Linked DNA regions of Myxosarcina sp. GI1. The protein of the gene in region 1 interacts with the protein of each later gene in a pairwise test. Links are inferred from orthologs where the notes say so. Each region holds a gene or a part of one and is shown on either strand. Other genes may lie near its edges. The genes, in order: ndk and KV40_RS00705.

What was found.
Region 2: the proteins of ndk (region 1) and KV40_RS00705 interact in binary tests that used the Escherichia coli proteins (3 or more experiments, as listed by UniProt). The link is inferred for Myxosarcina sp. GI1 from one-to-one orthologs.

What each region holds. Positions count from the first base shown.
Region 1 is NZ_JRFE01000026.1:293,208-309,408, reverse strand. Bases 11,071-13,848 are described here. They hold ndk (nucleoside-diphosphate kinase), read left to right. Parts: upstream 11,071-12,123; coding sequence 12,124-12,573; downstream 12,574-13,848. Other genes in these bases: KV40_RS21615 (GNAT family N-acetyltransferase), read right to left, coding at 13,802-13,848; KV40_RS21620 (aspartate carbamoyltransferase catalytic subunit), read left to right, coding at 12,805-13,791; KV40_RS21630 (D-alanine--D-alanine ligase family protein), read left to right, coding at 11,071-12,032. Outside these bases: KV40_RS36295 (MgtC/SapB family protein), read left to right, coding at 1-52; KV40_RS21680 (ABC transporter substrate-binding protein), read left to right, coding at 460-1,890; KV40_RS21675 (DASS family sodium-coupled anion symporter), read right to left, coding at 1,882-3,354; KV40_RS21670 (ketopantoate reductase family protein), read right to left, coding at 3,354-4,574; KV40_RS21665 (hypothetical protein), read left to right, coding at 5,135-6,112; KV40_RS21660 (isoprenyl transferase), read left to right, coding at 6,175-6,921; KV40_RS21655 (SDR family oxidoreductase), read right to left, coding at 7,044-7,910; KV40_RS21650 (SDR family oxidoreductase), read right to left, coding at 7,955-8,827; KV40_RS21645 (rhodanese-like domain-containing protein), read left to right, coding at 9,347-9,757; KV40_RS32385 (hypothetical protein), read left to right, coding at 10,026-10,526; KV40_RS21635 (DUF6335 family protein), read left to right, coding at 10,691-10,900; more of KV40_RS21630, read left to right, coding at 10,983-11,070; more of KV40_RS21615, read right to left, coding at 13,849-14,236; KV40_RS21610 (SLC13 family permease), read left to right, coding at 14,370-16,160. UniProt on the Escherichia coli protein: Major role in the synthesis of nucleoside triphosphates other than ATP. The ATP gamma phosphate is transferred to the NDP beta phosphate via a ping-pong mechanism, using a phosphorylated active-site intermediate.
Region 2 is NZ_JRFE01000001.1:158,686-175,014, forward strand. The notes cover bases 6,763-9,668. They hold KV40_RS00705 (5-formyltetrahydrofolate cyclo-ligase), read right to left. Parts: upstream 8,545-9,668; coding sequence 7,981-8,544; downstream 6,763-7,980. Other genes in these bases: KV40_RS00700 (O-antigen ligase), read left to right, coding at 6,763-8,003; KV40_RS32920 (tetratricopeptide repeat protein), read right to left, coding at 8,616-9,668. In the rest of the region: KV40_RS00670 (amino acid ABC transporter permease), read right to left, coding at 617-1,768; KV40_RS00675 (amino acid ABC transporter substrate-binding protein), read right to left, coding at 1,781-2,857; KV40_RS31695 (serine/threonine-protein kinase), read left to right, coding at 3,113-4,432; KV40_RS00685 (YaaW family protein), read left to right, coding at 4,544-5,386; KV40_RS00690 (Uma2 family endonuclease), read left to right, coding at 5,459-6,007; KV40_RS00695 (hypothetical protein), read right to left, coding at 6,047-6,586; more of KV40_RS00700, read left to right, coding at 6,708-6,762; more of KV40_RS32920, read right to left, coding at 9,669-10,202; KV40_RS00720 (hypothetical protein), read right to left, coding at 10,372-10,692; KV40_RS00725 (tetratricopeptide repeat protein), read right to left, coding at 10,766-14,455; KV40_RS00730 (hypothetical protein), read right to left, coding at 14,905-15,192; KV40_RS00735 (hypothetical protein), read right to left, coding at 15,308-15,550; KV40_RS00740 (peptidylprolyl isomerase), read left to right, coding at 15,745-16,329. UniProt on the Escherichia coli protein: Involved in the removal of 5-formyltetrahydrofolate.

The DNA.
Region 1 (16,201 bases):
TCTCGATTGGGAATTTTCTAAAGAAAAGGCAGAATATACTTCTAAGTATTAATAAGTATTAATTACCGAACTAAAGTCAGTATTCGGTAACAATTTTTACGTAAAACTACGGTTGAATCTAAAACTTGATTTTGAGATCCTAATATCGGTATTATTAAAGCACTAAATAAACTATTTACATTGAATATATCTAAATAAACAATGCTTTATGGATAGTCGAGGGTCTAAGCTGGAATAACGGTAAGTTTTTATTAGCTTAGTATTTTTACTCTCTTTCTTATTTAGTGCTGTTGTCGGTCATTCAATATTTTTACAGAAGTTGCTCGCGCTCTAGAAGTTTATTTGTAGCTCGATAGTACGAAGCGCAAACACACCAGGTTAAAGTAAGGTTTTGGTTGAATATCCCTCGATATTTAGCTCGCTCTTACTCGGCAAGAATCTTTTCTAAAGTGAATAAATATGTTGCACAAGTTAAAGGTCGATCGCAAGAATATTGTTTTGTTCGTTTACGTAGTAATACTATGTTTGTTGGGACCTTTGATAATAGTAATCAATCAGAATAGTAACAAGTTAACAGAGCAATTTAAGCAACAGAACGATAAGCCCAAACAATCTCTAGCTACCAGAATGAGTAGTGGCGATCGCCTTTTAATTACAGCAGACATTAATCCTGTCAAGCAATCTGCAGTTCAAGCTTATGCCTCCCAAGACTATCAAACGGCAGTAGAACAGTTTCAGGCTTCCCTAAAAATTAATTCTAACGATCCCGAAGCCTTAATTTATTGGAATAATTCCCTTGCCAAACTCCAAGGTGAAACAGTCAAACTTGCTACCAGCGTGCCAATTGGTGGCAATTTGGATGTAGCCAAAGAAATACTGCGGGGTGTAGCTCAAGCTCAAACCCAAATCAATCGTAATGGCGGCATCAATGGCAAATTAGTAGAAGTAACAATAGCCAATGATGACAATGTTCCAGAAATTGCCAAACAAATCGCTACAGAACTGGTTAAAGATGAAAGCATTTTGGCAGTAATCGGACATAATGACAGCAATGCTTCTGTTGCTGCCGCACCCATCTATCAAGCAGGAGAGTTGGTAATGATTACGCCGACTAGCTCGGCAGAAAATTTACCAAACCTTGGTAGTTATATTTTCCGCGCCACTCCCAATACGAGAGCCTTAGCAGAGCCGCTGGCTGAATATGCGAGCGATATCGCTCGCAAAAAAGATATTGCCGTTTGTGCCGATTCTCAATCGGAAGTAAGCCAATCGTTTCAAAAAGAGTTTACCTGGGCAATTTACAGTCGTGGTGGTAGTATAAATCCCATCGAATGCGATTTTTCGGCAGCAAATTTCAATCCCAGTCAAATTCCCTCTGAGGCAATTAGTGCTGGTGCCGATGCTTTGCTGCTCGCGCCATCGGTTCGCAGCGTCAATCGAGCAATTGAAGTGGCTAGAGCCAACCAGGAAAGACTGACTTTGCTCGGCAATCACTCTCTCAACACCTATCAAACCCTGCAAGAGGGACAAAAAGAAGTAAATAGTATGGTGTTGTCTGTAGCCTGGGATGCTAAATCGAATACCAATAACGCTTTTGCTCTAGATGCCCAAAAACTTTGGGGAGGAGCGGTAAACTGGCGTACGGCAATGGCTTATGACGCGACACAAATAGCAGTTGCAGCGATAAAGCCAGGTAACACTCGCCAACAGGTACAAATGGTATTGAGCGATCCGCAGTTTGTAACTGAGGGAGCGACAGAATTAATTCAATTTCTACCTTCTGGCGATCGCAACATGAAAGGCACGTTAGTTAAAGTCGAGCCAGGAACGCGATCGGGTACTGGCTATGATTTTGTCTTGCTCCAACCACCCACGCAAGCTTTAAAATAAACCTAGAACGCGCCACCAGATACCGCCAATAACTAGCCAAACTGGTAAATAAATTAGACTCAGAATTAAACCGACTCTGCACCAGGTAGCAGCTTTGATATAACCAGCACCATAATAAATTGGTGCTTCGGCAGTGGCATAATGAGTCAAACAACCAGATAAATTCATCGAACAAGCTAAAATCAAAGCGGCATAAAAAGGTGGAGTACCAAAAGAAAGGGCGATCGGTAATAAAGCAGGATACATCGCACTGGTAAAAGCTGCCTTGCTGGCAAAAAAATAGTTACTGTAAAAACTAACTAAACTCAATAATACAAAAGCTAGTTGTCCTGGTAAATTATCGATCGCATTAGCTAAAGATTGTGTTGCCCAAACAATCAAATTCAGTCGATAGAGATTGGTTGCCAACATCAGCAAAATTGAAAACCAAATAAAAATATCCCAAGCTTGGCGTTCGGAAACCACATCATCCCAGGTTAAAACTCCAGCTAGCAATAATAACATCACTCCTAAAATAGCAGTAGTCGCACTTTCAATTGCCAGCCATTTACTCCCGAAAGTCCACAGCGATAGTAAAAAAACTAAAATAGCCATCATCGACCATTCGCTTAGTTTTACTCTACCCATTTCGGTTAACTTAGTTCTTGCCAAGCTTGCGGCTTCAGGAGTTTGCTTAATCTCAGGGGGAGAGCAAAAATACACAACTAACGGCATAATCGCCAGACTGATTCCTCCAGGAACGCTAGCTGCCACTGCCCAAGTCATCCAGTCAAGTTTAATTCCCATCTCACCAGCAAATTCAGCCATAAAGGGATTGGCTACCATTGCCGTAAGAAACATTGCTGTAGTAATTTGAGTACCTTGATAGCCAGTCTGCATCAAAAACGTGCCGATACGATTAGCCGTACCCCGACTGGGTTCGCTTTCATAGACACTAGCTAAAGATCTGACTACGGGAAAAATTACGCCACCAGCCCTGGCATTACCGCTAGGAATAGCAGGAGCGAGAACTAAATCCGTAGCTAACAAACCATAACTCAACAGCAGCGTATTTTTACCTATAGCGATTGTAAACCAATAGGCAATACGAGTCGCCAGACCTGTTTTAATAATCCCTCTGGCAATCAGAAACGAACTTAGCGTCAGCCAGGAAGTAGTGCTACTAAAACCACTTAATGCACTTTCAAGTTCCAGGGTATTGGTAGTTACGCAGGTGACTAAAGCAATAAGGGCTACTACGCCAATTGGTAGGGGTTTGATAATAAAACCGCTGACAGTTGCTAAAAAAATTGCCAGTAAATGCCAGGCTCGGACATCGACATTATTAGGAACGGGAGCAAACCAAATAATAGCTCCCAGTAAAATTGGTAGTAAAGTGGCAATTAGCTGTCGATCGCGGAAACGGTAATTCGATTGAAGTTTGGCTTTTGAAACCTGACTAGACTTCTCTTTGCCATCTAGCATCAAGCTACGTTCTGCTCTAAAGCAGACACATTGATCTGAATCAGACGAGCGAGTAAAGCCGAAATTTTACTTTTATCTAAAGCTGGACTCTGACAAGCTTCATCGGTAAGCACACAATAACCAAAGGCAGGATCGAAAGTAAGAATATTAAATTTACTACTGGCTCTATTAAGCGCATAACTTTGCCCGAATTGCAGTAATACTGCCAGACTATCGAGAGTTGGAGTTTTAATACCCGCTATTTCTGCCATTTCTACAGGCGCGGTAATCAGACTGATTTCTCCCTGTCGTCTGCGAGCAAAATCTTGGGCTAAAGAAGGAAGATGTCTTTGGCTTCCTGGCTCGGTGATATAGGCATAAACTTTTGCTTCCGAAGGTAAATCGGCTTTTTTAATGCCATAAATAAGAAAAATTTGCCGTAATTCTGCCACAATAATACCGATCGCATTATTGACATAAGCATTAGCGGTCAATTCGGCGATCGCACAATCAGTTAATGCCGAAAGTACATTAGTAGCAAGATTAATTGCTAGTTTTTGACCTACTTCAGTACGAATGTTTTCGTGGTAGGTAGTTGTCAAGCCATTATTGCTAAGAAGCTGGCATAACTGTTCGACAGTCGATTTTTGAAAATAAGACTGTTGCGGTGTTACCAAACCGACAGACATTTTAGGACTTTTTTTTACCTCGACTCGTCCCCAAGGAGTCTTACTACAGGGAGCTTTGACCACGCAACCAACTAAATGACGGTCGCCAAGTAAAGCCATAATTTCACCATCGGGATCGACACTATGAAGATAAGGACGAGAGCCAATTCGAGCGAGCAAACTAGGATTTAAATCAGACAGATAATTATTGTCGGCAAACCACCAATAGGGAATGCCGTTTTGAGCATGAAAAATGATGGAGTTGCAATCGGAGTGAGCGTGTATGTAGGGTGCGACTGCTGCCAAGCAATTGCTTTTAACGGCGACAACAATAATTTCAAATACTTCTTCTAACTTTTCTGTTATATCGACAAAACGAACTTTTTTGGTATTAGGTAAAATTTGCGTTTTTTCGCCACGAGAGTTAAATAAAAACAAACCGAATTGTTTAATTTGTTTGGTGTAGCTACTACGATCGCGACCTGCAAAAGTTACTTCTACTCCAGCTTTAACTAAAGATGCGCCGATCAAAGTTCCGATAGAACCAATTCCTACAACCATGATTTTGTTCATATTTGCTTTTCCTTTGCAGTAATTATTTTGGTTTGTTTTTTATTGTGCCGTTTTAAATAATCATGTATACAGTTCATTTTTCTGGTTTGGCTTATATATAAGTTTTTTTGCCAAAATTTTAGTTTAAAAATTAAAGTGACACAATTTTCGCGGTCGGTCTAAACAATAAACTTCAGCTTATTTATTTTTTATATTTGAGCCAACAAATAATTATTGAATCTCGATTAAAAACAAGCACAAAAAAACACTTCTTTTTTGAAGCAAAAACTACAAAGAAGTATTTTAATGTGATTTTTTGAAGTTTTATTGTGCCAAGTATAATGCACAATAAACATTTAATTTGATTAAATCTTAAGAAAGCAAATTTAATTTCAGGTTAAGAACAACACCATTTCTGATTAAGATAAGTTCGGAAAATAGCAATTTTGTGTGCGCGCTATAAAACAAACCGACTTTTTCCGACTTTATCCCGAAAAACTCCCGACTATAACCGACTGACAGAAGTTAGATAATTTCATAAGCTGCTTTGTAAGTAATAAAATTACAGTTTGGAGTTAAAGATGAATGACAAAAGTTTGACTAAAGATTTGGCAGGAGAAGTTATTTATAACCCTACTTTTTGGCAAACTAAAGAGAGGATCGATAATTTAGTAGCTAAATATCTTAGCAGCGAACAACTACGCGATCGCCTCGAAGATTTACCCCGACAGTTTCAAGATCCCCAACCCCGTAAATGGCAACCTATAGACTGGCATAAAATTAACCCAGAACAAATAATCGACATCGATTTAGATATCTTTCTCAGCATAATTAAAGGTGCGATCGATACTGAAGCACCAATTCATGATTATACGCAAACCAGCAGACAGTATTTAGAACCCATTCATTCTCTAATGGCGCGATTTGTCGGCGGCGTAGTCAAAGATGGCAAAGTTATCGAAATCGGTTTGTGGGAAAGGGAAGAACGCCAACATACTCCAGCTTTGATTAAAGTATACCGACAGCTTACCAAAGAAAAAATAAATCCCAAATTGCGAACTGTTAGAAGCTATCGAGCCGTAAAAGATCCCTATCGAGATTTGTATGGTCACGGTCTGCACCGCATTATTACCGAATACGGTGCTGTTTGTCTGTATCTCTGGTTGATGGCTCGCACTACTGGCACAATTCAGCAGGTATTAGCCGAATTGCTACAGGATGAAATTAACCACATGACTAAATTCTGGGGGGTTGGTCTTTGGCTGTATCCCAACGCTAATTCTCAGCTAATCGGACATATTTTTAGTCAAATAGCCAGTTTGCTACAGCCTGCCGATAAAAATAGCAATTTAGTAGCTACTTTTCATCGTCTAATGTCGGTGTTAGACTGGCAATCCTGGTCTTCATTGTGCAAAATAGAGACGATCTACACTTTTGTCTGGATTTTACAGCGTATGTCGCAATGGAGTAGTAGCCTAACACCAGAATATTTACAGCCGTTTTGTGCTTCGCCGCAGTTTTTTGATGAGGAGGCGGCGATCGCATTAACCTCAAATTAACAGTTTTTTAATAAAGATATTTCCAGCTTAGCAACTTACCAACTATTACTAAATCTCGTCTCATGACAGCGCAATTATTATCTACTTTACCAAACAAGACCGAATTAAAAATTTTACCCAGGCACGTAGCTGTAATTATGGATGGCAATGGTCGTTGGGCAAAAGCAAAGGGCTTGCCCAGAATTGAAGGGCATCGCCGAGGAGCAAATACTCTTAAGGAAACGCTGCGCTACTGTAAGGATTTAGGAATAGAAACTCTAACCGCTTACGCTTTTTCTACCGAAAACTGGGGTCGTCCTCATACAGAAGTAAGTTTTTTGATGGCATTATTTGAAAAACTGTTACGCAAAGAACTCAAAGAAATGCACCAAGAGGGAGTTCGGATTAACTTTATTGGTGATTTAACCATTTTGCCTCAGTCTTTGCAGCGAGAAATGCAGCACTCAATGGAAGTAACCAAAAACAACAATAATGTACATTTTAATGTGGCAATTAATTATGGTAGCCGTCACGAAATGGTTAAAGCCTGTCGGGCTATCTCTGAAAAAGTAAGACAGGGAAAGTTAGATCCAGAAACGATTGATGAAGATACGATTTCTAACTATCTTTATACTGCCGCCAGTCCCGATCCCGATTTACTAATTCGTACCAGTGGCGAAATGCGTTTGAGCAATTTTTTGTTGTGGCAGTTGGCTTATACAGAAATATACGTTACCGACATTTTTTGGCCCGACTTCGATCGCCAGCAGTTCGATCGCGCATTAAGAGCTTATCAAAAACGCGATCGCCGTTATGGTAAAGTTTTATAGCTCGATATGTTGTCTGAAATTTATAGAAATAGGTTGAATACATAGCTATTCAACCTATCAAAATAACTGTTAATAAATTAGAAATATCGTATTTCTAATTGTTGCGATCGGTGCTAGAAAGTTTAGGCACCGACAACTGCGCCCCCATTAGGATGGAGAACTTGTCCTGTAAAATAGGACGAATCATCAGACGCTAAAAAGACAAAAGCCGTAGCCACTTCTACTGGCTGTCCTGGACGTTTCATGGGCACTTGTTTGCCAAAGCCTTCTACCATTTCGGCATCAAAAGCATCGGGAATAAAGGGAGTCCAAATAGGTCCTGGAGCAACGCCATTAACGCGAATGCCTTTTTCGACTAAAGATTGAGATAGGGAGCGAGTAAATGCCAGAATTGCTCCTTTAGTTGTAGAGTAACTTAGCAGTGCCGCATTACCTTTGTAGGCATTAATCGAGGTAGTGTTGATAATCGAACTGCCTTCTTTTAAATGAGGAATTGCTGCTTTGCACAAGTAAAACATGGCAAAGATATTAGTGCTGAAAATGCTACCCAAACGTGCCGAGTCGATATCTTCTAGCGTCATCGCATCTTCAAGATACTGTTCGGCAGCATTGTTAACTAAAATATTTAGTTTGCCAAATTCATTTACAGTTTTTTGAACTATTTCCTGACAAAGTTCTTCTTTACTAATATCGCCAGGCAGCAGCAAACATTTTTGTCCTTGAGCTTCAACTAGTTCTTTAGTCTTCTCAGCATCGCCTTGTTCGTCTAAATAAGAAATAGCAACATCTGCTCCTTCTTTAGCGTACAAAACTGCTGTAGCGCGACCGATACCGCTATCGCCGCCTGTAATTAGAGCGACTTTACCTTTGAGTTTTTCGCTACCTTTATAGCTATCGCGGTCGTAAATTGGCTTGGGAGTCATTTCTGACTCTAGTGCGGGTTGTCTTTCTTGTGATTGTGCGGGAATTTTATTTGGAGAAATAGTCATATATACTGTGTGATTGTGTGTGCAAAAAGTAAATAGATGTCGAATTAAGCTGAAAGCTGTCCGCCAGTTACGTCATAAAGCGCGCCTGTAACAAAGCTGCTGTCAGAACTACCTAAAAAAACGTAGGCGGGGGCTAGTTCTTCTGGTTGGGCAGCGCGTTTGATTATGCCGTCGGTATCGTAGTTGTCTACTTTTTCGACAGGCATAGTGGCAGGAATGTTAGGAGTCCAAACTGGTCCTGGAACTACTGAATTGACCCGTATTTGACGCTCGCCCAAATTCAACGCTAGAGACTTGGTAAAGGTATGTACTGCACCTTTAGAGGTAGCATAGTCGATCAACATCGCTTTGCCCATTTTGCCGACGACGCTACCCGTGTTGATAATTGCGTCTCCTGCTTCTAAATGAGGTAGAGCAGCTTTAACCATATAAAAATAACCAAATATATTAGTTTCCAGCGTGCGTCGAAACTGTTCGAGGGAAATGTCTTCAAATTTTTTCTGAGTCATTTGGTAAGCAGCATTGTTAATCAAAATATTCAACTTACCAAAACGCTCTACTACCTGGGCGATCGCGGATTCACAATCTTCATAGTTACGCACATCTCCTTTAATTACCAAACAGTCTTTATTGCCAATATCTTTAACCATTTTTTTGGTATCTTCGGCATCGGCATCATTTTCGTTATAGAAAATAGCTACTTCCGCCCCTTCTAAAGCATAGGCGATCGCTACAGCCCTACCGATACCAGAGTCGGCACCAGTAATAAAAGCTACTTTACCGTTCAGTTTACCGGCGGGTTTATAGTTGGACAGGTCGCTATCAGGCTGAGGTTCCATATCCCTTTGAGAAGCAGGATAGTCTAGCTTTTGAGCGGGAATATCATCGGGAGTCGGACGGCGTTCTTGTTTCTGCATTAGCTTAATTCTTACTATTCGAGTGTCTAAAAAATGTGGCAATTATGTAATTTATTAAAATTACTTAGCGAACCAATATTTTATTTGCCCTTCAAAATATTTAACGCTTGTAGATGAAGTCGCTCTCTCGCTCGCTGTTGTTGCCTTTCGACCGCGTTAGATAGAGCTCTAGCATCTTACAGCAAAGCCTTTCTAACGAGATGACCGCGTATGGGCGATAAACGTCAGACACCTCCGTTAAATGGCGGTGTACCGTTCACTAGTTTTTAGATTAAAAAATAACTAATAAATTTAAATGAGTCTTGAGAATGATTTGCTCGATTAATTTAGCAGTTGAGTTTTTTTACTATTTTATTATCAGTAAAAAATTTTCTTTTTGTCGAACCTATAAGTGCTTTTAATAAATTTATAGCTAAAGTTAGATATTTTGCATTTCTCTTTCTATAGTAAGAGGCATAATTTGCCAGATTGCTATTACATAATTTTAGATAAAGTTAATGTAAGATAAAAATTTAAATTATGTCAGAAGCAGAAGCTAAAGCTATTTCAAATGCAAAAGACAAGATAAAAGAAGTAGTTCCCAGTCCTCCCGAACAACATGAAGTTGCTAGCGCTCAAGAACTCAAAGAACGTTTGGACTGGGGCGAACCTGCCCTAACGATTATCGACATTCGCGATCGCGAAGCTTATTTGCAAGAGCGAATTATGGGAGCAATGCCCATGTTTTCTGAGAACACTTCTCAAAGAATTACCGATAGTCTGGCTCCCAATCGCGCTATTTATGTTTATGGCGAAAGTGACGACAAAACTGCTGAAGCGGCTCAAGAACTAAGAAGTGCGGGATTCAAAAAAGTATCTCAACTACAGGGTGGACTGGCTGGTTGGAAAGCAATTGGCGGACCTACTGAAGGTACGGAAAGGGATGTTTAGAGTTTTTTAAAAATTTAATAGATTTGTTGTAGTCTGACTACAGCAAACTGTATGGGAGCAAGAGCGATCGAATTTTTGACAACTTGCTCCTTTTATCGTGTTTATCGTCTCGCAGTGATGATAAATTGCTATTTTTACTCTTAACTACAACAGAAAAAAGTGTAGTAATTGTAAATATATCTCAAGTATTATGTCACTTGTCGGAAGGTTTTTAAATAAAAATTATTTAAACTAAATTTAACTAATAAATAAGGAGATTTTATTATTTATGAATAAACTAGCAATCGGAAGTTTATCTTTACTTTTAATGTCTGCTGTTACTGCACCAATGGCGGTAGCTGGAATGAAAGAAGAAAATCCAGACACTAGAATCGAAAAATACGAAGAAAGAACCGAAACCGAACCTAATTCCGTATCTCAGGTAGAGCCAGCAGGTTCTGATATGGATATGGATAACGACGAAACTCGTACCGAACAAACTCTAGACGAATATCAGTCTACAGGCAGTAGTTCTAACGAAAGTATGTATGACGTTAGAAGGACTGAAGCTTTTAATTTAGTCAGTTCTGCATATCGCGGTCAGTATGAGTCTCAAGGAATTGACGGTTATGCCGTTATGGTTAGCAATTATAATAGTGGCGAACTAACGGCAGAAAAATTAATTCAAGCAGCAATCGATGCTGGAGAACTTTCCCCCCAAGCTTTGGAAGACGAAGGATACGTCAATGCCGTAGAACTACAGCTAGATACTTTGAGAAACGAAAGCTAAAACTAGAAGCTAAGTTTTAGGAAATAGAACTTCATAGCTTATAGATAAATAAACCTACAAGTAAGAGTGACATCTAGTACGCTCTTGCTTTGTAGCGTATATACTCGTTAATAACTAAAGAGCATTAAGCTCTCAACAAAAATCAACTTCGGAGAAATAACAACATGGAATCAGGACAAGAAAAATTTGCCAATACCGAACCGTTTGCTGAAGGACACGATGCCGATAAATTGGGTAAAAAGGCAGGTATAAAAATGTCTGAAGCAGAAGAGTTGGGTTTAAAAGACAAATTAGAAGAAAGAGATGATAGTCGTTTGGAACTAAACCCCAAGCGTTCTCCCAGCGAACCAACAACCGATGGTAGCGAACTTTAAATCGGGCATTAAATAGACAATTGACCAGAATTAAGAAAGATGATGTAGCATCTAGATAAAATTTTTGAGTCGATTGAATTTAATGGCTAAGAAAAAAATTGGGCTTCTATTTGGCGGACGTTCGGGCGAACATGAAGTTTCTATTACTTCAGCAAGAGCGATCGCGCTAGCTTTGAGTCAGTCTGAGAATATTAATAAATACGAAATTTTGCCCGTCTACATAGATAAAAATGGTGTCTGGCACGGTGGAGATCGGGCAAATAAGATTTTGACTACGGGCAAACCACTAGAAGCTGAAAGCCAGCACCATCTCTGGCGCTTTCCCCCACAAACTAAAGCAATAGATGTTTGGTTTCCCATTTTACACGGACCAAATGGTGAAGATGGTACGGTACAGGGTTTGCTGAAACTAATGCAGGTTCCCTTTGTAGGGTCTGGTGTTTTAGGTTCGGCATTGAGCATGGATAAAATTGCTATGAAAGTGGCATTTGCTGCAGTAGGTTTACCGCAAGTTAAATATGTAGCGGTCAATCGCGCCGATATTAGGTCTAGTTCTTTATTTTCCAAGCTCTGCGATCGCATCGAAGCAACTTTAGAATATCCCTGTTTTGTCAAACCTGCTAATTTGGGTTCTTCTGTCGGGATTGCCAAGGTGCGATCGCGCAATGAACTAGAAGCAGCTTTAGATAATGCCGCCAGTTTCGATCGCCGTGTTGTAGTAGAAGCTGGTGTAGTGGCTAGAGAAATCGAATGTGCGGTGTTGGGTAACGATAATCCTCAAGCTTCGGTATTGGGAGAAATTACCTTTGACAGTGATTTTTACGACTACGAGACTAAATACACCGAAGGATTAGCACAATTAAATATACCTGCAAATATACCCGATGTAGTGAGCGATCGCCTACGAGAGATGTCACTCCAAGCTTTTGCCGCAGTGGATGCTGCGGGTTTGGCTAGAGTTGATTTCTTTTATGTCGAAGCTACGGGAAAAGTGTTTATAAATGAGATTAATACCCTACCTGGTTTTACTGCTACTAGTATGTATCCCCGACTCTGGGAAGCTACGGGCATAACTTTTCCCCAACTGGTAGATCGCCTAATTGAGTTGGCACTAGAACGCAGCGCAGTGTAGCGATGTGCAATTAAAAAATATCGTTTAAAAAACCAGAATTTAAGTTAATCTGGGATTTGTAAAAAATTGTAACCGAATTTGGAGGGATGATATGGAACGTACTTTTATTATGATCAAACCCGACGGCGTACAGCGTCATTTAGTAGGGGAAATAGTCAGACGATTTGAAGCTAAAGGTTTTACCCTGGTAGGACTGAAAATGATGAAAGTGTCAAGGGAACTGGCAGAAAAACACTATGAAGTTCACAAAGACAAGTCCTTTTTTCCTGGTCTGGTCGATTTTATTACTTCTGCTCCCGTAATTGCGATGGTTTGGGAAGGAGAAAGCGTCATTGCTGCCGCCAGAAACATTATTGGCGCGACTAATCCTATTTCTGCTGCTCCTGGCTCGATTAGGGGCGATTTTGGCGTAAGTATCGGACGCAACCTCATTCATGGTTCTGATGCCATTGAAACCGCTCGACAAGAAGTGTCCCTCTGGTTTGATGATGAAGAGTTAGTCGATTGGGAGCCAATTAGAAAATCCTGGCTATACGAATAAAACTTTTGATTTTCCAGTATGGCGATCGCATTTTAACCTTCGGTTAGTAGTTAGTTATTAGTAGTCAATTCAAAACTAAAAACTAAAAGCTATTTTGTGCGATCGCCTCAACTTCAAAGCAGATGTAGAAATACCTGAAACATAGTGCCTAGTGCCTAAATAATAATTGTTGAAAATGAGATTAGCTGATAATCTTGTGGTTGCCTGTTACATCTCACTAGTTTTTGTTTGATGGCAACTACCTGGACGCGACGACATATATTATCATTAATAAATTTTTCTGCTGCTGAATACGAAACCATTTTGCAGACTGCTGTTGGTTTCCGCGAAGTGCTATCGAGAAAAACTAAGAAAGTTCCCGCACTTCAAGGGCAAGTAGTTGCCAATATGTTTTTTGAACCTTCAACCAGAACTCGTAGCAGCTTTGAACTAGCTGCCAAACGTCTTTCAGCAGATATTCTTAATTTTTCTCCAGGTAGCTCCTCATTGAGCAAGGGAGAAACTATTTTGGATACAGCTAAGACTTATCTGGCAATGGGTGCTGATATTATGGTGATTCGCCACCAACAAGCTGGAGTACCACAGGCGATCGCTACCGAAATGGATCGGCTTAATTCTGGCGTTAGCATTCTCAATGCAGGAGACGGTTTGCATCAGCATCCTTCTCAAGCACTATTAGATTTATTTACCCTCACTACAGTTTTAGACCGAGAAAATCCGCGATTGGGATTATTAAATGGTAAAAAGATTGCTATTGTAGGCGACATTCTTCACTCTAGAGTGGCACGTTCTAACATTTATAGCCTAACTACCGCAGGTGCAGAAGTACATTTAGCCGCTCCCCCAACTTTACTACCCAAGCTATTTTTAGATGCCAGCAATTGCCAGTACCAGGACAAATTGTTCGTACATTGGGAACTAGCACCCGCCTTGCAAGATGCCGATTTTGTCATGACCTTAAGACTGCAAAAAGAGCGAATGACCGCCAATTTTATTCCCAGTTTGCGAGAATATCATCAACTATTTGGCATTACTCGCGATCGCCTCAAATTGTGTCAGCCAGCAGTTAAAATTTTACATCCAGGACCGACAAATCGCGGTGTAGAAATTACATCAGATTTAATGGACGACCCGCAATTAAGCCTAATTTCCCAACAGGTAGCCAACGGCGTAGCAGTTCGCATGGCGTTACTCTATCTCATCGGTAGTAGCAAGTAGTATGTATCGATCACAACTTCTTAATCATCTTTATATGGGGAATACCAGCTTCGGTGAAACTGTCTCCTGTAGCTACAAATCCCAAACGTTCGTATAAGCCTTTGATATACTCTTGAGCGTGAACGACAGCCTTTTTATAGTTGCTGTCTTTAGCTAATTTTAAAGCAGCTAGCATTAACTTAGTGCCAATGCCCTGTTTTCTGGCATCAGGTAAGATTGCCAGTCTTTCTATTTTGATTGTTTTAGCAGCAATACATCTAATTCTGGTAGTTCCTACGGGGCGAGCGTCTAAATAAGCCAAAAGTTGAGTTGCTCCCCCATCTAAACCATCAAACTCTAGTTCGGCACTCACTCCCTGTTCTTCTTGAAAAACTTTGGTTCTAATGTCTTTAATTGCTTGAAAATCCTGGCTATAGCTAACAATTCTTATTTCTAACTGACTCATTAAAATAATTGCTTACTTAATTGGTTTTGACGCAGTACCGTTTACCGAGCGATGTATTCCCACATTTTTAGCCGATCTGAGTTATGCTCACTAAAAAGTTTTCCAAACGAAAAGCCAATTCTACTGAATGAATATTGACATCGTTCTAACTTTAAGCGTTCTTAGCATAACTTTAATTGCCTTTATTTGGGAATGGTTCCCTGTAGATTTAACGGCAATTATGGCAGCAATTTTGCTGATGGTGTTGGGGTTAGTAACTCCCGAAGAGGGTATTGCAGGATTTGGCAATACCGCAACCATTACCGTTATGGCAATGTTTATTCTCAGTGCGGGAGTAACTCGTACTGGTTCTATTCAAGTAGTTAGGGACTTTTTGTTGCAGTGGAGTGGCAAAAATACGGTCAGGCAAATTTTAGTTATGGGTACAATCGTCGGTCCTATTAGTGCGGTAATTAATAATACGGCGATCGTGGCAATTTTTATCCCTATTATTGAAGATTTTTCCAAAAAGAAAAGCGTTTCTGCTTCCAAATTATTAATGCCGCTTTCTTTTGCCTCTATTTTAGGGGGAACCCTAACTTTAATTGGCACCTCTACTAACATTCTGGCTAGCGGTTTATCTCAAAAATACGGACAGGGAGAGTTCGGCTTGTTTCAGTTTACCCAGTTGGGTATTATTATTTTTGTAATAGGAATGTCTTACGTAGCTCTTTTTGCTCCCAGATTATTACCGAGCCGCAAGCCTGTCAACAATAGTAGTCTTAGTCAAGATTACCAATTAAAAGATTATGTAACCGAAATTGTAGTTAGTCCTGATTCTAGCTTGAGCGGACAAACCATCCGTAGAAGTGAAATTCAACGCAAGTTCGACGTAGACGTATTAGAATTAGTCCGCGATGGCAGCCACTTTCCCCAACCTATTGCAGATAAAAAAATTAATGTCGGCGATATTTTAATCGTTCGCGGCAGTCGTCAAGATTTACTGCAACTTAGAGATGAAAGAGGTATTGAAATTTTGGCTGATGTCAAATTCAATCAGGTAGAACTAGAAACCGAACTGAACACAGAAGAAGATAAGATTGGCGAGGTTTTGATTTTATCCAATTCCCGCTTAATTGGAACCACTCTTAAAGACTTGCGCTTTCGCCAACGCTACAACGCTACAGTATTGGCAATTCGTCGCGGACAAGAACTGCTGCGCGAGAGATTGGGTAAAGTACCACTCCGTTTTGGCGATTTACTTTTAGTACAGGGTCCAAGACAAAGTTTTTTGGGTTTGCAAACTACACGAGAACTATTAGTTTTAGAACAGCGAGATGTAGATAATTTACGCTTAGATAAAGCCAAAGTTGCAGTATTAATTTGTCTGGCTGTAATTTTAGCTGCTGCTTTTAACCTGGTGCCGATTTTAGTTAGTGCTTTAGCAGGAGTAGTATTAATGGTACTAACTGGCTGTCTCAAACCTGGAGAAATATATGGTGCGGTACGTTGGGATGTAATTTTTCTCTTAGCGGGTTTGATTCCTTTAGGAACGGCTATGGAAAAATCGGGAGCTACTGAGTTATTAGCCAAACCTTTACTATTTATTGGTAGTAATTTATCAGGCTATTGGATGCTGCTGTTTTTTTATCTGATTACTTCGATCTTGACGGCAATTCTTTCTAATAGCGCGGCAGTTTTGTTAATGATTCCTATTAGTATTCAAGTTGCCCAAGATCTCAATTTAAATGCTTTGGCAATTATGTTTGCCGTTACTTTTGCTGCTTCAAATAGCTTTATGACTCCCATAGGCTATCAGACAAATACGATGATCTACAGTCCTGGGGGGTACAAATTTATTGATTATATAAAGTTAGGAACGCCCTTAAGTATTTTGATGTCGATTATTACTCCTGCTTTAATTATTTGGCTTTATGGATTGTAGTTTTTACTGTGACCATAGAGCGAGTTTAACTATTCAAATTC
Region 2 (16,329 bases), on another replicon or contig:
TAATACATTTTAGAAAACCTAATTGATAAATTTTTAGATCTTACCGCATTATCACTAAAGAAATTTTAAAACTTAATTTTTTTGGACTATTCTAACTAGACACCAAGCAAAAATTTAAATCACTTTATTTGTATGCTGCCGTTGTTGCCGCTTCTATTCGTTGATTTACCAGGTTTTTTCAATCACTGCTTATTGCCAACAATATTTCACAAGTTAAATAAGAAAAACAACAATATTTAAGAAAAATAGTCACGGTAGATTGTATAATATTTACGACCGTGCTTATTATTTTCTAATAAACAAAAAAAAAGCGGTCGCCCTAAAAACTGTCTGTCGAACACAAATAAAAATTAAAAGATAACAGTAAAGCGATTGAGATAAAACTGTACTAATTAATATTACTAACTACTGTATAGATCGGGGGTTAAATAAACAACTTCTCCGTATGTTACCGATTGAATTTTAAGTTGTACTCAATCGTGAGTTTTAAACAAGTTATGGAAGCATTGATAGCTTAAAAGAAGCAAAGAAGCAAGTTAGCAGTGCGGCTTGTTGGGTGCTACTTAAAGCTTTACTTATTGCAATCGATCGCACTACCCCTGTATGTTTGCCTCGTTCATCTTTCTTTTAGTTGAACGGCACGATTGAACCGATTCATGATGGCGGAAATAATCAGGTTAATTGTGAGGTAAGTAACCATAACAATTAGCAACATTTCTACAGCTTTGCCTGTTTGATTGGCGATGGTGTTAGAAATTGCATAAATATCGTTATAGCCTATAGCGATCGCCAGACTGGAGTTTTTAGCCAAATTGAGAAATTCGCTAGTTAAAGGCGGAATCATCAATCTCAAAGCCTGAGGAAATACGACTAACTGCATGACCAGATTAGGTTTTAAACCTAAAGCTCTCGCTGCTTCCCACTGACCTTTGTTAACTGATTGAATGCCCGCTCTCACTACTTCGGCAATAAATGCAGCAGTATAAATACTCAAGCCAATTAGCAAGGTAGCTAACTCTGGCGAGAGGCTAATGCCTCCTGTAATTGAATTTCCTGTAAATTGAGGTATTAGCCAGTCAATACCAAACCAGAAAACTAACACGGTAGCGATCGCAGCAATTGCTATCAACCACCACCATTTGGCAGCCGATACCCCAGCTTCGACAGCTTTTATCCCCCTACGCCAAAAAAGTATGGCTGAGATAATCCCCAGGGCGATCGCGCCAACTGCCAGCCAAGTTCGAGCAGTTGCTGCCAACCAAGGTAGATCTAGCCCGCGATTGGTCAGAAATATTATGTTGCCAAATACTACGGGACGTTCTATTCTTGGCAGCCTTAGAAAAACGGCAAAATACCAGAAAAATAGTTGTAACAGTAAAGGCGTATTGCGGAGAGTTTCGACATAAACAGTAGCTAGCTGACGCACGAGCCAGTTATCGGACAATCTGCCGATTCCGATAGTAATTCCTAATAGCAAGGCGATAATAATGCCAAAAAACATAACTATCAGCGAATTAATCAGTCCGACTAAAATCGCACGGGTATAGGGATCGGTAGGACTGTAGCTAATGGGCGGGTTGCCAATGCCAAAAGAAGCGGAACGGGAGAGAAAGCCAAACCCAAAGGTAAGATTGAGTCTTTGAAAACTATTGACTAGATTGTTGCCCAAATAGGCGATCGCCGCAATAACCAATACTAGAACTAAAATTTGTCCTGCAATTTGAATTATCTGGCGATCGCGCCAAAAGGGAATTTTTTTTGCTGTCATCGGCAGTCTTTCCTAGCGGAATGGGGGAGAATACATCAAGCCGCCGTTAGTCCACAAATCATTAAGCCCTCTCTCTAATTCAAAAGGCTGACCGATGTTGCGATCGTAAACTTCCCCGTAATTGCCTACATGTCGGACAACTCTAGCAGCAAAATCATTGGGTAGTCCCATATCTTCACCCAAGTTGCCTTCTTGACCGAGAAAGCGTCTAATTTCAGGATCTTCAGTTTCGGCGTAATCGTTAATATTTTGCGAATTAATACCCAGTTCCTCAGCTTCAATCATCGCGTAGGTAATCCACTTGACCGCATCAAACCAGCGAGCATCACCATCAGCGACCAAAGGTCCTAAAGGTTCTTTCGATAAAACCACACCTAAAACTTCGTGTTCGTCTGGGTTGGCTAAAATTGCCCGACGAGCCGTAAGTTGCGAGCGATCGCTGGTAGCTACCCCACAGCGTCCTTGTTCGTAAGCTGCATAAAGGGCATCGACATCTTCAAAAACTACTGGAGTGTAGTTAACCCCAAGCTTACGCATTCTATCTGCCAAATTTTGTTCGTTAGTGGTTCCCGACAACACGCAAACTGATTTTCCTTCCAAGTCTGCTAATTCTCGAACGCCGCTACCTTGAGAGACTAATAATCCTTGCCCGTCATAAAAAGTAGTAGGAGCAAATTCCATTCCTACCGAAGTATCGCGGCTTAGAGTCCAGGTAGTATTGCGACTGAGCAAGTCTACTTCACCAGACTGTACGGCAGTAAAACGCTCTTGGGCGCTAAGATCGCGAAATTCTACCATTGTCGGATCGTCAAATAAGGCTGCTGCCACTGCCCGACAAAGATCGACATCTAAACCAGAATATTCACCATTTTCGTTAACAAAACTAAAGCCTGGAAGCTGACCGTTTACGCCGCAGACTAAGTTTCCTCGTCCGCTAACCGTACTCAAAATACTATTACCACCAGCAGCTTCACCTTCACCATTGTTAGCAGTATTCTCTTCACCGCCACAGGCACCTAAAGTAAATAGTAAAGCTCCTGCTAACAGAAAAGAACTAGTTTTTTGAGCAAAAATATTAAAATTTGTCATTATCTGTAGATTTAATCGGATTTATTCTGCCTGAGTTGAATTTGCTAGTAAGTATATATCGACATTAGAGCAATTTTAGAGGTTGAAAGATAATTCTTAATTGTGGAGTTTATTAATATTGTTTGGGCGATTTTATTCAATAGCCGCATAAAATTTCACTATTGCATTAGATCTTAGTTTTCTAAGATACCTTAGAGATATACATAATAGTGGTTATCAAATTAACAGACCTCAATCGCGAATTAGAAATTAACTATGGTAACTAATCTTCTCGACCTAAGCGAACATCAATATCGCATTGAAAGTGAATTAGGAAATAATCGAGAGGGAGGACGTATTACTTGGAAAGCTACCAATTTGGCTACAGAAGAACTGGTAGCTATCAAACAGTTTTGCTTTGCAACGGCTGATTCGACTTGGTCTGGTTATCGAGCATACGAACGTGAAATAGAACTGCTCTCAAAATTAGAACATTCTGGTATTCCTAAGTTTATCGATAGTTTGGAAACCGATAATGGTTTTTGTTTAATTCAAGAATATATAGACGCACCAAACTTAAGTGATTTTCGACAGTTAAACTTAGAAGAAACCAAGCAGGTTTTATTGCAAATTTTAGATATTTTAATTTATCTCCAGCAGCAAAATCCCTCCGTATTTCATCGCGATCTCAAACCAGAAAACATTTTAATCGGCAATCGCCTACACGTCTATTTGGTTGACTTTGGCTTTGCTAGCTTGGGTGATAAAGAAGCTTCTGTAAGCAGCATCCTCAGAGGAACACCAGGATTTATGCCCCCAGAGCAAATATCTAAGCCTACTACCGCTTCAGATCTTTATAGTTTAGGTGTTACAGCTATTTGTTTGCTAACAGGAAAAAAAAGTTGGGAGATTAGCGAACTAGCTAGTGAAGATAATCCCTATCAGCTTCAGTTTAAATCTCATTTACCTCCCTTAAACCGTCAATTTGTAAGCTGGCTGGACAAAATGGTGCAGCCACAGGCTAACAAACGCTTTGCAGATGCAGCTACAGCTAAAGCCGCTTTAGAAGCGATCGCGCTACAGCCAAGTGAAAATAGTAGTATTGTCAAAGTCAATTTAGATCGCCTATTGCTAGCTACTAAACCTACTTTTTCTCTTAACCGTCCTACAAAAAAAGCTGTCTTAGGTACGTTTACTCTGGCAGGTTTGAGTGCCTTTGGCGTTGCTGCGGTTAATTTTGCCCTCCATCATCTCGATCGCACTACCGTTAATTTGGCAATTTTTTTACTCTCAGTGGTAGTAATTACCGCGATCGAGTTAGCCGCTACTACCATTGCCGCTACTGAGGAAACGACGAGCAGATCGGCTATAACTATAGCCGTTGCCATACCAGTGTTGTTAGTAATTATTGCCGCGATCGTACTAGGCAAACAACCAGCAGTAGCGATTTCAACCGCAATTGCGATCGCCGAAATATTTAATTTAAGCTATTGTTTGCGGCAACATTTGTTTGAGGGAGATAGCCTGTTAACCATAGCTTATTTCCTCACCACCATTTTTATCGGAGTTGGTGTAGGATTTGAGTTATTTTTATAACGTTTGTTTGCCAGTTCTCGATCTATTCCAATTTTTTTAAAAGAGTTATTATAAAGTATTGACATCAGATATAAATCCGTAGCATAACGTGATGTTGTGGAGGCAACAACATTGGACGAACTAAATTCAGTACTGGAATTGGCTACAGAAGAAGAATTGCAGCAGATCACCCAGATTCTGTTTCGTCGTCGCTTTAATCCTTTAGATTATTGGCAAACGCCCGAACCTATTTACGTTCAAAGTCAAGATTGGGATTCTTGGCTCACTTCATTAGATCGGCGATTTCGCTATCTTGCTGCCGATGGTTTTACTGTATTGCGAAACCGAACTCAAGAATTGTCTTATCGACAAATACTGATCCAGGTTTGTCATTATCTCAAGATTCCCTATTCTCAGCAGATGAATACTACCAATATTGAAGCGGAAATATTTTTGCATTTGGTAAGTAAAGCTTGGGATAAACTACCTGCTGAGGAACAATTGTCTCTACAACAAAAAATTGGTACATCTTTGGCGACAGCCAATCCACCTGAAGCTTTACCCGTTCAGCTACAGCACGATCCCCTCAAGATTTTGCTTAAGGGCAGCAGTATTTTTGCCGTCAATTCTCTACTTAAAACTTGGCTGTTAAAACACATTGCCCAGCAGTTTGCCATCCATTTTGCTACCTACCAAACCGCTAAAGCAGCATTAATTAAAGGGGGAACGGTAGCGGTTGCAGGACTGCAAAGTCAGTTAGCCTTGCAGACAGCAAAACGAGGTATGGCGGTGAATGCAGCGCGTTACGGGGTGACTAGAAGTGTGTTTGGTCTGATTGGTCCGATAATGTGGGGCTACTTTGTTGCCGATTTGGGCTGGAAGGCGATCGCTACTAATTATAGTCGCGTAATTCCGATTATTTTCACCCTGGCGCAAATACGCTTGACTCGCGGCGAATATTGGGCAACGGCTTAAGAATCTTGTAGGTAAATTAGTTTTAATAGTTACTTAAAATTCATTACTGTCTTATTAAGATGCTCAAACCAGATGTCTTTAACATTAGCTAAATGGACTATAGACGAATACCACCACATGATTGAGACGGGTTTACTAGACAATCGCCGCGTGGAATTACTAAAAGGGGAGATCGTTGAAATGTCGCCTGAAGGGGAAGCCCACGCATATTTTAGTAGTGAAGCAGAAGATTATTTAAGAGGTTTACTTGGTAATCGCGTTACAATTCGCTCTGGCAAACCAATTACACTTCCCGACAGCAGCGAACCCGAACCAGATATTGCAGTCGTTCAAAAGTTAGGACGAGAATATTTAGCTCATCATCCCTATCCCAAAAATATTTTTTGGTTAATAGAATATGCCAACTCTAGTTTGGAAAAAGACTTGAATATAAAAACCAAAATTTATGCAGAGGTAGGGATTAAAGAATACTGGGTGATAAATCTAAAAAAAAGACAGCTAATTGTATTTAGAGAACCACAAGAAACCGAATACGCTTCAAGATCGACTTTAAATACGGGAATAATTTATTCTCTAGCATTTCCCGATGTTGCTATTGAAGTAAATGCAATTATTAATTAGGTAATAAAGATACAAAATAAATATTTCTCCGCAAATAAATTATTCTACGATCTCTGTTTTGAGATATTTATTAAGTTTATTTGCTATTAAAACAATTTCTTCATCATCCAATCTAAATGACGTAAAAACTCTAAGATCGTATTCTATATCGGAAACCAAAAATAAGATAGTTGGAAAACAAGCTGGTGAATCTGTATGAACTTTCAATATTTTCAAGCTATTAACTTCTTCTGTGTGTAGCAACAAAGAATTGGCTTGTTTATCTAAAGTACGAGAAATACAAATTTGTTCGTTATTGACATTTATACGAGTAGAATTAAAAAATAACTCTTTCCAAAAAAAGTTAGCAAATACAACACCACCAAGCCAGGGAAACAAAAAGAAAACTAAAATAATTGTGTATATAGGCTCAGTAGAATAAATTCCATAAGCGATCGCAGACAGGGGAAATAAAAGAATAAGGTTCATAACAATTAAAACAATTGTCATATAGTTATTAAACCTTGCTGGTGGAATTATAATTTCTATGCTGTCATTGTTTTCTAAAAAAGTTAATTTACCAATTTTAGTTTTTTTCATAGGCTAAATAGCGTAAACTCAATCGACCTTTTAACTTTTCTAACATACTGAATATTATTCGCACAAAAACTATAAAATCTAGTTCATCTTTTGTAGAATTAAGGCGATCGCTTTTTAGTTAGTGAATAATAGACGACCAAAATTAGATTGGGTTTGGAGATGTTTGCAGTTTAGCGTTTTAGCGTTGCCGTTGTTTCCTGCTTTGGGAGAGGTAGGATTAGCGGTAGTTTTGGTTTGGGTTTGGCGATCGCGCTATCGTCAAATAATTAGGTTTCCACTCAATTGGGGATTGGCAGTTTTAAGTATCTGGCTGATTGTTTGTTCGCTCTTTGCTTATCGTCCTCTGGAATCTTGGCTGGGTTTGGCAAACTTTTTACCTTTTTTTGCCTTATTTGCAGCTTTAAACGTATTGATAAAGAGATCGCACCAGTTAAGACAGTTAGCTAGATTGCTAGTTATTCCTTCTCCAGCAATAGTTATTTTAGGTTTGGGACAACTATATCTTGGCTGGCAGACTCCTTCCTGGTGGCAGACTATTTTTGGCTGGGGTTTGGTTGCTGTAGGGGAACCAGCAGGAAGAATGTCATCGGTGTTTATTTATGCTAATTTTTTAGCCGTTTATCTAACGACCGCTTTTACTCTCTGTTTGGGACTGTGGCTGGAAACCTGGCAGCGGTGGCGATCGAAAAGAACTTCTAGATCTGGCTGGATCTTATTTGCACTGACGGCGATCTTACTTATTAATAGCGTTGGCTTAGTACTAACTAGCTCTCGTAATGCCTGGGGAATAGCTTTTTTTAGCGCGATCGCCTTTGCTATGTATGCTGGCTGGCGGTGGTTGGTTGGCTCGATAGCTGCTATAGTAACTGTCATTTGTTGGGCGGCTTTTGTTCCCAATTGGGGTGGAATATGGTGGCGTAAAATCGTTCCTGTATTTATTTGGGCGAGACTTTCAGATCGCATGTATCCAGATCGCCCCGTAGAAACTTTACGTCTGACTCAGTGGCGGTTTTGCTGGAATTTGATTAAAGAACGTCCTGTAATTGGCTGGGGTTTGCGTAACTTTACCCCTCTCTACGAAGCTAAGATGAATGTTTGGTTTGGGCATCCTCATAGTTTGCCGTTGATGCTGGCGACAGAAACGGGGATAGTTGGGACTTTGTTGTTGCTATCGATTGTCGGTTGGGTAATGGCAAAAGCAATATGGTTGTTAAAAGAACCCAAAAAAACTATAGTTAGCGGCGAACATTCGATCTTGTTTACCTACATGGTGGCATTTTCAGGTATTATTTTGTTTAATTTGTTTGATGTTACGATATTCGACCTGAGAGTAAATACTATCGGTTGGATCTTATTCTCGGCTATTAGTGGCGTTGTTTTTAAGAGCGAGCGTTCTAGCGATCGCTCCGTTCGATAATCGTCTCGGTGCAAATATAATCTAGTCGAATATCCCAGGGTTCTATAGGTAACTGGGGTAAATAAGCAAAATCGTAGACAATGCCAATTGTAGGGATCTGCGACCATTGAGGAGAACTTAACAGGCGATCGTAAAACCCGCCACCGTAACCCAAACGATATCCTTGGCGATCGCAAGCTACAGTGGGAACTAAAATTAAATCTACCTCTGAAGGTTCGACTAGAGGCGCGTCAATTAACGGTTCTTGAATACCGTATTTACCCTTGAATAGGGTTTCTCCAGGTTGCCACCAGTGCCATATTAAAGAAGCTTGCTCGCAGCGCGGGAAACCCCATCTTTTAGGAGTACTAAATAGCAACTCCAAATTGGGTTCTTGCCGAAAACTGAAGTATGCCAAAACCGTGTTAGCTTCGGTAAATAAAGACCAAGCTTGCAGGCGATCGCATATAGCCAGACTTTTTTGTTGCCATTCTTCTATTGAAAGCGCTCGCCGTTTTGTTAACAAATCGCGACGCAGAGCGATTTTATCTAACTGAGACATTTAATCATATCATTAAACATTAAGCATTTAACATTTATCGTTTGTAGTGTTCATTGCTCATTGCTCATTGCTCATTGTTCATTGTTCGTTGTTGAATCTGAATAGCCTAACACTTCTACTAAGTTTCCCGTTACTTGCTGAAAGTAATTGAGGGTAGAACTATCGAAATAATTTTTCCAATCACCTACTATTCCTTTGCGATAGTGGCTGTTAATATCTTCTTCGCCATGTTTGCGTCCTCTGGTTAATTTTTCAAATTTATTTCTTTCCCACAGAGTTCGCAGTTCCTCTTCTGGCATTGCAATTTTTAAATAGCTAAACAGTTTTTTCAGAAAAGAATAATTGCTGCTGACCAAATCCTCATAACGGAAAATAGCGATCTTATTTTCATCCTCGTCAATATTCATCCAAGACCTTTGAGTCTCAAAGTAGCCAAACTCCTCTAAGCGATCGATAATATATCTCAAACCATCACTAAAGTCTAGTTTTTCAAGATCTTGGCGTAATTTAGGGATGACGCTGATTAATAAATGTGAATATTTAGCGGAAAAATACCAGGAAATAACGGCATCTCTAGGATCTCTCAACACAAAAAATGTTTTATAATTTGCTGGTTTGGCAATACCCGAATAAGTTGGATAGTCTATATATAAATGGGTGCCAATTGTTTTATCAGGCAAAGCTCGATCGAATGAAGCATACCGCAGTCCCAACTGAACGTAAGGATGAGTTACCAAACCAGTATACTTATAGAAAGTTGGGTCGTCGAAGATAGATCTAAACCATTGACTCGCTGTTTTTTGGGTACAACAATAGTAAATATTGTCATAAGGCGAATGTCGAATAATTTCGAGACTAGAGAACCTAACCTTCATGGCTTGTTGATAGCAATCGCTCGCTGCCTTGCCTCTATCTTGTTGTTGCAGTAAATTGCCAATCGCGTAATGTATATTTGCTGCTTCAGGCTCGTACTCTAAAACCTTTTCATAGCAGGCGATCGCTTCTTCTAGCTTACCTCGTTCTTGTAGTACTACCGCCAAATTGTAATGGGCGATAGCTAGATCTGGCTGTAAAGCGATCGCCTGTTGATAATAAGCTATAGCAGTCTTAGGTTCTCCTGCGGCTTTTCGAGTCAAACCTAGTTTGTTACTTTTTGCGGCATAGTATGCTCGTTCATCTAGCGATAGTTCATCTTGGAGATGAAGTAAACCAGACAAATTAACTTCTGCTTCTATACAGTTGGGTTGAATACTCAAAGCTTGTTGATAGCAAGCAATAGCTTCTGCTACTTTACCTTGCAGTTGACGGACGTAACCTAAGTTATTGTATACGGCGACTAAATTAGGTTGAAGTTCTAAAATTTTAGAGTAGCACGCTTCGGCTTTTGGTAAATTAGTTACAGCGTAATAAAGATTGCCCAAACTAAACAATATTTTAAGAGAGTTGGGTTGAATGCTCAGAGCCTGGCGAAATATTTGCTCTGCGGTTGAGAAATTTTCAATTTTTTGAGCTATCAGTCCCAGTCCGTAAAGAGCCTCACAAGTTTCAGGCTGACGGTCGAGAATTTGTCGATAAATTTGCCCTGCCTCATCAAGGCGATTATCTTTTATATGTTGCTCTGCAAGCTTAAGCATTTCGGCTTCTGTTGCTTCGGACATAAGATTTTTTCCTCCCAATCTCTCAATCGGAACCGTAATTAGAAGTCGATTGTAAAATCGGATAGTTTTAACCCGAACAAATTTAGAAGGAGCAAAAATAGCTCGTTCTTTCTGTTGCCATTTTGCTGCAAAAACTATAGTCCGAACTACAAAAGAAAATTTTTAACTGCTATTTTGCTTTTGCCTTTACGACTGTAAAAGCGTAGTTATCTTTTTCTTTAGATTTAGTTTTTACTTTTACTCGATCGAAGCCTGCGTAATAAACACCAACACTTGCATAAGGATCTTCGCCGATTGCTAACGCCGTTCCTTTGCCCTTAGCCATAGTTTTTTTGCTCTTGTTTTTGAGAATAACATCTGTCTCAGTCAAAGTATAACTATTATCGCCAGTGGCAGATGCATTAGCAGTAATGTCTAACACGGAATTACCACCTAAAATTGTCTTTTTGTCTGTAATCTGTTCGAGATATGAGAGATCGGCTATCAACATTTTTAGAACCTCTATAGTTAATAAATTACTACTATTACTACTGTGGGGTCGTGTTGGCTTCTAGATAAAATAATTATCCAGCATTTTGTTTATTTTTAAACCACTCTATATTCGCCAAAGCTAGCTTATCTGCCAGGAACACTGCTCGTTCGTTTTGCAACCAAGTAGAAAGAGCGGCAACAGCCTCGGCAGAATGATTTATTTGCATCGCAGCTTCGATTAGTTGCAATGCTCCATTCCAATTGCCTGCATCTAACGGTATTTTCGCTCTTTCCAAACACCAATAAAAATAATTTTGACGCGATTTTGCCGTAATTTCTGCACGATATTCTTCTGGTAAGTAGCTTTCAGAAATTTCAATAGCCCGAAGATGATCGTATCCCGAAGCACCGTTGGTATTTTCAGCAATGGTGATACTATTATGCTGCTGACGATAATGAGCTAAAACTTCTGGTTCGTACCACCAATCATAAACAGAAGCAATACGTTTATACAATTCCCAGTCACAAGTATAGAGAATATCGAGTTTATAGCCCCCCAGCTTTTCATAGGCGGCTCTCTTAATTACTATTGATGGAGGACTAGTTGTATTCACGACACCAATCTGTCGTATCCAATCTCGAACGATGCCGCGATAGTTTTCTAGCTCGTGTCTTTCTGTATAAAGGATTTGACGCTTTTCATTTATTATTTGATGAGCGGTAAAAGCTGCTCCAACTGATTCCGAACAGGTTGATAAACTTGCTTGTAATCGCTCGTAGAATTCGGGGAGAACATAGTCATCGTGATGCAGCAGATGAATCCACTGACCCCGACATAGAGATACAGCAGTATTCCAATTTTCCTGTAGGCTTACAGTTTTGGGAAATCGATAGTAACGAACAATTCCTTTACCTAGCTCACTGGGAATTTCCCACTGCGGTGGTTCGCTACCATTATCTAAAACAATAATCTCCATATCTTCTTGTGTCCACTGAGCTAGAACGCTAGCCAGACATTCGGGAAAATATTCGGGGCGGTTTACTACTGGAATTACAACACTCCAAAAAGGTCGCTTTTCTTCGGAAACTGGTACCTTGGGAATTACTGGAAACTGATATGCACCAATAGTTACTTCGCCTTGAGGGATTTGAGGAATAGTAAAATTCTCGGCAAATGTAGCTTCATGCTGATGAGACTCTATCGCCAAAGCGTAGTCAGAATTAATCAGTTTTAATCCCTGTCTAAAAGTTGCAGTTGCTTGAGACAAATTGCCGAGGTCTTGATATGTTTCGCCCAGACTATAATAAGCTAGCTCGTACTCGGGATTTAAGCGGATAACTTCCTGATAAGCAGCAGTTGCTTTTACTAACTTTCTTTGGTGTTGCAGTACTAAACCCAAATGGTAGCGAGCATCTACTAAATCGGGCTGCATAGAAACTGCTTGTTGATAGTAAATGACAGCAGTATGCCAGTCTCCAACTTGCTGGCGACTCAAACCGAGTTTAAAGTTTAGGTCTGCATAGTGGACTTGCTGTTCTGGTGATAGCTGTCCTTGAGCAAACAGAGCGTTACCCAAATTGACATCAGCTTCAGTACAGTTGGGCTGAATTTCTAAGGCTTTTTTGTAGTAGTAGGCTGCTTCTTGCCATTTATTCTGCTGTTGTAAAACATAGCCTAAATTGTTACAAATAGGTGCGGAGTTGTTTTGCAGATTTAGAGCTTGCCGATAAGCCTGTTCTGCTGTTGTAAGTTGACCTCGACTTTGGCACACATTGCCCAAGCTAAACCAGGCTTTGAGAAATTGCGATCGCAGTTTAACCGCAGCTTTTAAATACTGCTCTGCTGCTTCAGACTCGCCAATTTGCTGTGCCAAAATTCCCAAACCATACAAGGCATCGGCATGTTCTGGTTGTGCTTCTAAAACTTTAATGTATTGTTGCTGCGCTGCCTCAAGCCGATTTGCTTGGTGATGTCGAACCGCTAATTGAAAGGCTTTAGCTATTTTTTTGTTGCTGTATCTGGGTTTGTCAAACAGACTGAGTAAAAAATCCTCTAAGGCTCTTACTGGCTTTAAGTCATCATAAAGCTTGTGTTTGTTAAGCGCGATTTTTTGAGAGATATACTGCCGATAGCTAGCATCTTTACCGAGACGCACCGCAATCTCAATGTATTCTTTCTTACTGTTGGCAATTGTCTCTTCGATACCCATTCTTTTCAGGATCGCCATAGTATGACGACCGCGCATTAAATCGCCTGGTAGGGTAACTATAGGTAAATCGAAGACAGTTGATTCCATAGTCGTGTTATTTCCCGACCAGCCAATATTGTCTAAGAATACATCGGCAATGGCAGTAATACCTGCAAAAGCATAGGAATTCAATCGGGGTAAAAATAGGCAGTAGTCTTCACAGGCAAGCTCGAACTCTTGAAAAGCACGAACTAATCGCTGACGAAATACATTAGTGGCAAACTCACTTTCGTGAGCGATAAATACAAATTTGCAGTCGGTTAACTCTTTGGCAATTCGCGGAAAAACATCATCGTGCTGCGGTAGATATTTGAATAACGATTGACAGCACCAAAACATGATTTCATTTTCTGCAATACCGATGTCTGCTCTATCAATTGCTTCGGGTTGAATGGGAAGGGGTTGGTAGCATACAGCCAGATTGGGCAGTCTGATTAGCTGCTCGGTGTAGTGTTCCCGAGCATTGGCTGGCTCCATTAAATTGCTAGTTAAGTGATAGTCAATAGTTGGCAAGCCACTAGTTTCGGGATGTCCGCCAAAAGCAATTTGTACGGGAGCCAATCGCAGACACCCCAGTTGAGCGGCAATTGGATCCATGCCGAATTCGGGAAATACCAGAACCTGTAATTTATCTTTGACGATCTGTTCTGCCCACTGAGCGACAGATAAAAAATCTGCCTCAAATCGATCGAAAGCTTTTGCTGCTCTTGTCGTCACGCGATCGCGCCTGCTGCCAGTATAGTAACCAAATAGCTCGAATTCGCTGCGGTCTAAGTTTTCTATCCATCCCTGTAGGGGAATTTTCCATACGGAATGATGATTGAAAAAGCCAGAAACAAAACCAATACGAATCCTTTGAGATGCTGCTAGTTTGGGTATAGATAGGGGTTGTCCCCACTGAGGATAACGACTCGTCATTAATTGATGAATCATCGAGCCGTAGGTTTGCTGCAAGTCGCGATCGTTTAAGCCTTGATAAGCCAAATAAAAAGGTTGTCGAAAACCAACAGTAGCAGCAGCTTCGGCTCGCTCTCTATCGTCAGTTAATTGATAATAATTGGCTAAATTTTGAAGATGCTGCCGATAATTGCTGCGTCTTCGTTCGATTTCTTTGCTACTTGAATAAATAACGGGTAGCTGGGCAATTGCTATACCTACTTTGGCGAAATGATAATCGGGTTTTAGGTCTAGTGCCTTTTGATATGCTGTCAGTGCTGCCTCTATTTGTCCTTGCTCTTTGAGTGCAGTTCCCAGATTATAATAGGCTTCAGCATATTCGGGCTGCAAGCTAATAGCGGTTCGATACGATGCTATTGCTGCCTCTATTTCACCTTTTTCCTGTAATATCGTTCCTAAATTGTTATGAGCCTCGGCATGTTTTGGTTCTAAGCTTATCGCCTTTTGGTATGCTGCCTGTGCTGCTTCGACTTGTCTAGCTTGCAGCATAGTTCCCAAATTGTAATAGTCTTCAGCAGTTTTGGGTTCAAAGTTAGCAGTCTCTTGAAATACTATTTCAGCTTGCTCTAATTGCATTTTTCTAACTCACTTTTACCGACTCTTCTTATCAGTATGCTACAAAAATCTCTTTAAGTGAGTATTTTTTTTGGGCGATATTTAGGCTTTATTCGAGCCAGAAAAATTCACCATCGAGTATTTTTTGTTAGTAGCTCGATGATGAATTTTAAATTTTGTTAAATGCTGAAAATAATAAACTAAGAAAACTTTAATTAAATGTGTTGAAGCATAATTAAACAGCAATTTCCACTTGAAAACTTAATTTCACTATGAAGCTATACCTAAAGCGATCGTAGCAATTATAACCAAGTTTATTGCCTGCTTAAACAAGGCTAGCCCTTTTCAAGATGAGACTTGCTGAAAATAAAAAAACCATAACTATCAACAAGCCAAAATTTCCATGCCTTTTTGGAAATTTTTGGATGTTTAGTTACACATTTAACTAGTTGAAATTTAGTTCTGGTTTATTAGATAAAGGCTTTTACATCGATTGCTATATCAGCATCAATTATGGGCTTAAACCCTTTTAATTTAACATTAGATGCAGCTCCCGATGCGGCACCACCTTTTGCTAAGGGATATGCTGTTGCTACAGTTTTAGTTTTAGCATAGTTTATATCGCCTTTTCCTTCAGCAAATCCACTTGCTTCTACACCACCAGGAACGCGCTTAACCTTAGCTTTGGCTTTAGCACCTCCTGCGATGCAATGCGAATTATCGACTTTTTCTATGAAGCCGAGGTCTTGTATTAACATGGTCTGATTACCTCAAGAAACGTATTGTCGATGTATAGAACTTAGCTGCCAAAACTATCTAGTTAATAGTTTAGGTAGCTAAGTGTTTTTTTATAAGTTTTACTAACGAGTTAGTTTAGTGATACTTCTTGAAAGTAGCAGATACGGCTGTAGAACTAGAACTAGAAGAAGCGCCACCTGGAACTGCAACAGCGGAAGTGTTGGTTAGAGCGATAGATAAATCACCAACGGCTGCTGCATTAGCATCAGCATCTGCGATGCTTAATGTAGCTAGTTTAATTTTATATTTTTTGGGAGAATATTTGGGATATTTCTTCTTACCACCACCAGTTACTTCAGCAGCGTTAACATTTTCCATATATTGTAAATCGGAAATAATCATTGCTTTATTCCTCTTGCTTGTTTGTTGTTTTGTTTAAAGCTTGCTTTAGGCAAACTTCTTTTGTATGTAAATAATCTAACCCGATCGAAATACGAGATGTTGCCATTTTGGCACTTATTTGTCGCTCGAAGACAGGATCATGATTATATATGGAGAGAGAGGAATCTGAAATGGTTCAATTTCACAAGATACACATCGAGCCAATAGCAATCGAACAACATCTCAAACAAGAACTAAAGCTAAACCAAACATGTTGCGAGATTTTGCAGCAAGAGATTGTCGAACGAGTTGCCAGCCAAGAAAATATTGCCGTTACCCCAGAAGAAATTCAGGCTGAGGCAAACCAAATTCGCATGTCAAAGCGTTTGGAAAAAGCATCTGACACCATTGCCTGGTTACAAGATAATCTACTCGATCCAGACGAATGGGAAGTAAGTATCAACAAACGTCTGCTCGCTAAAAAAGTAGCGCATCATTTATTTGATAAGCAAGCCGTAGCATATTTCGCTCAGAATCGCTTAGATTATGACCAATTTAATCTCTATCAATTAATAGTTCCTTACGAAAAACTCGCTCAAGAACTCTTTTATCAAATTGAAGAAGAAGAAATTAGCTTCTATCAGGCAGCGCATCTTTACGATATTGATGCAAAACGCAGGCAGGTTTGTGGCTATGAAGGTAAAGTTCATCGCTGGAATTTTGCACCAGATATAGCAGCAGCAATTTTTAAAACTCCCATTCCCGTGGGAGAAATT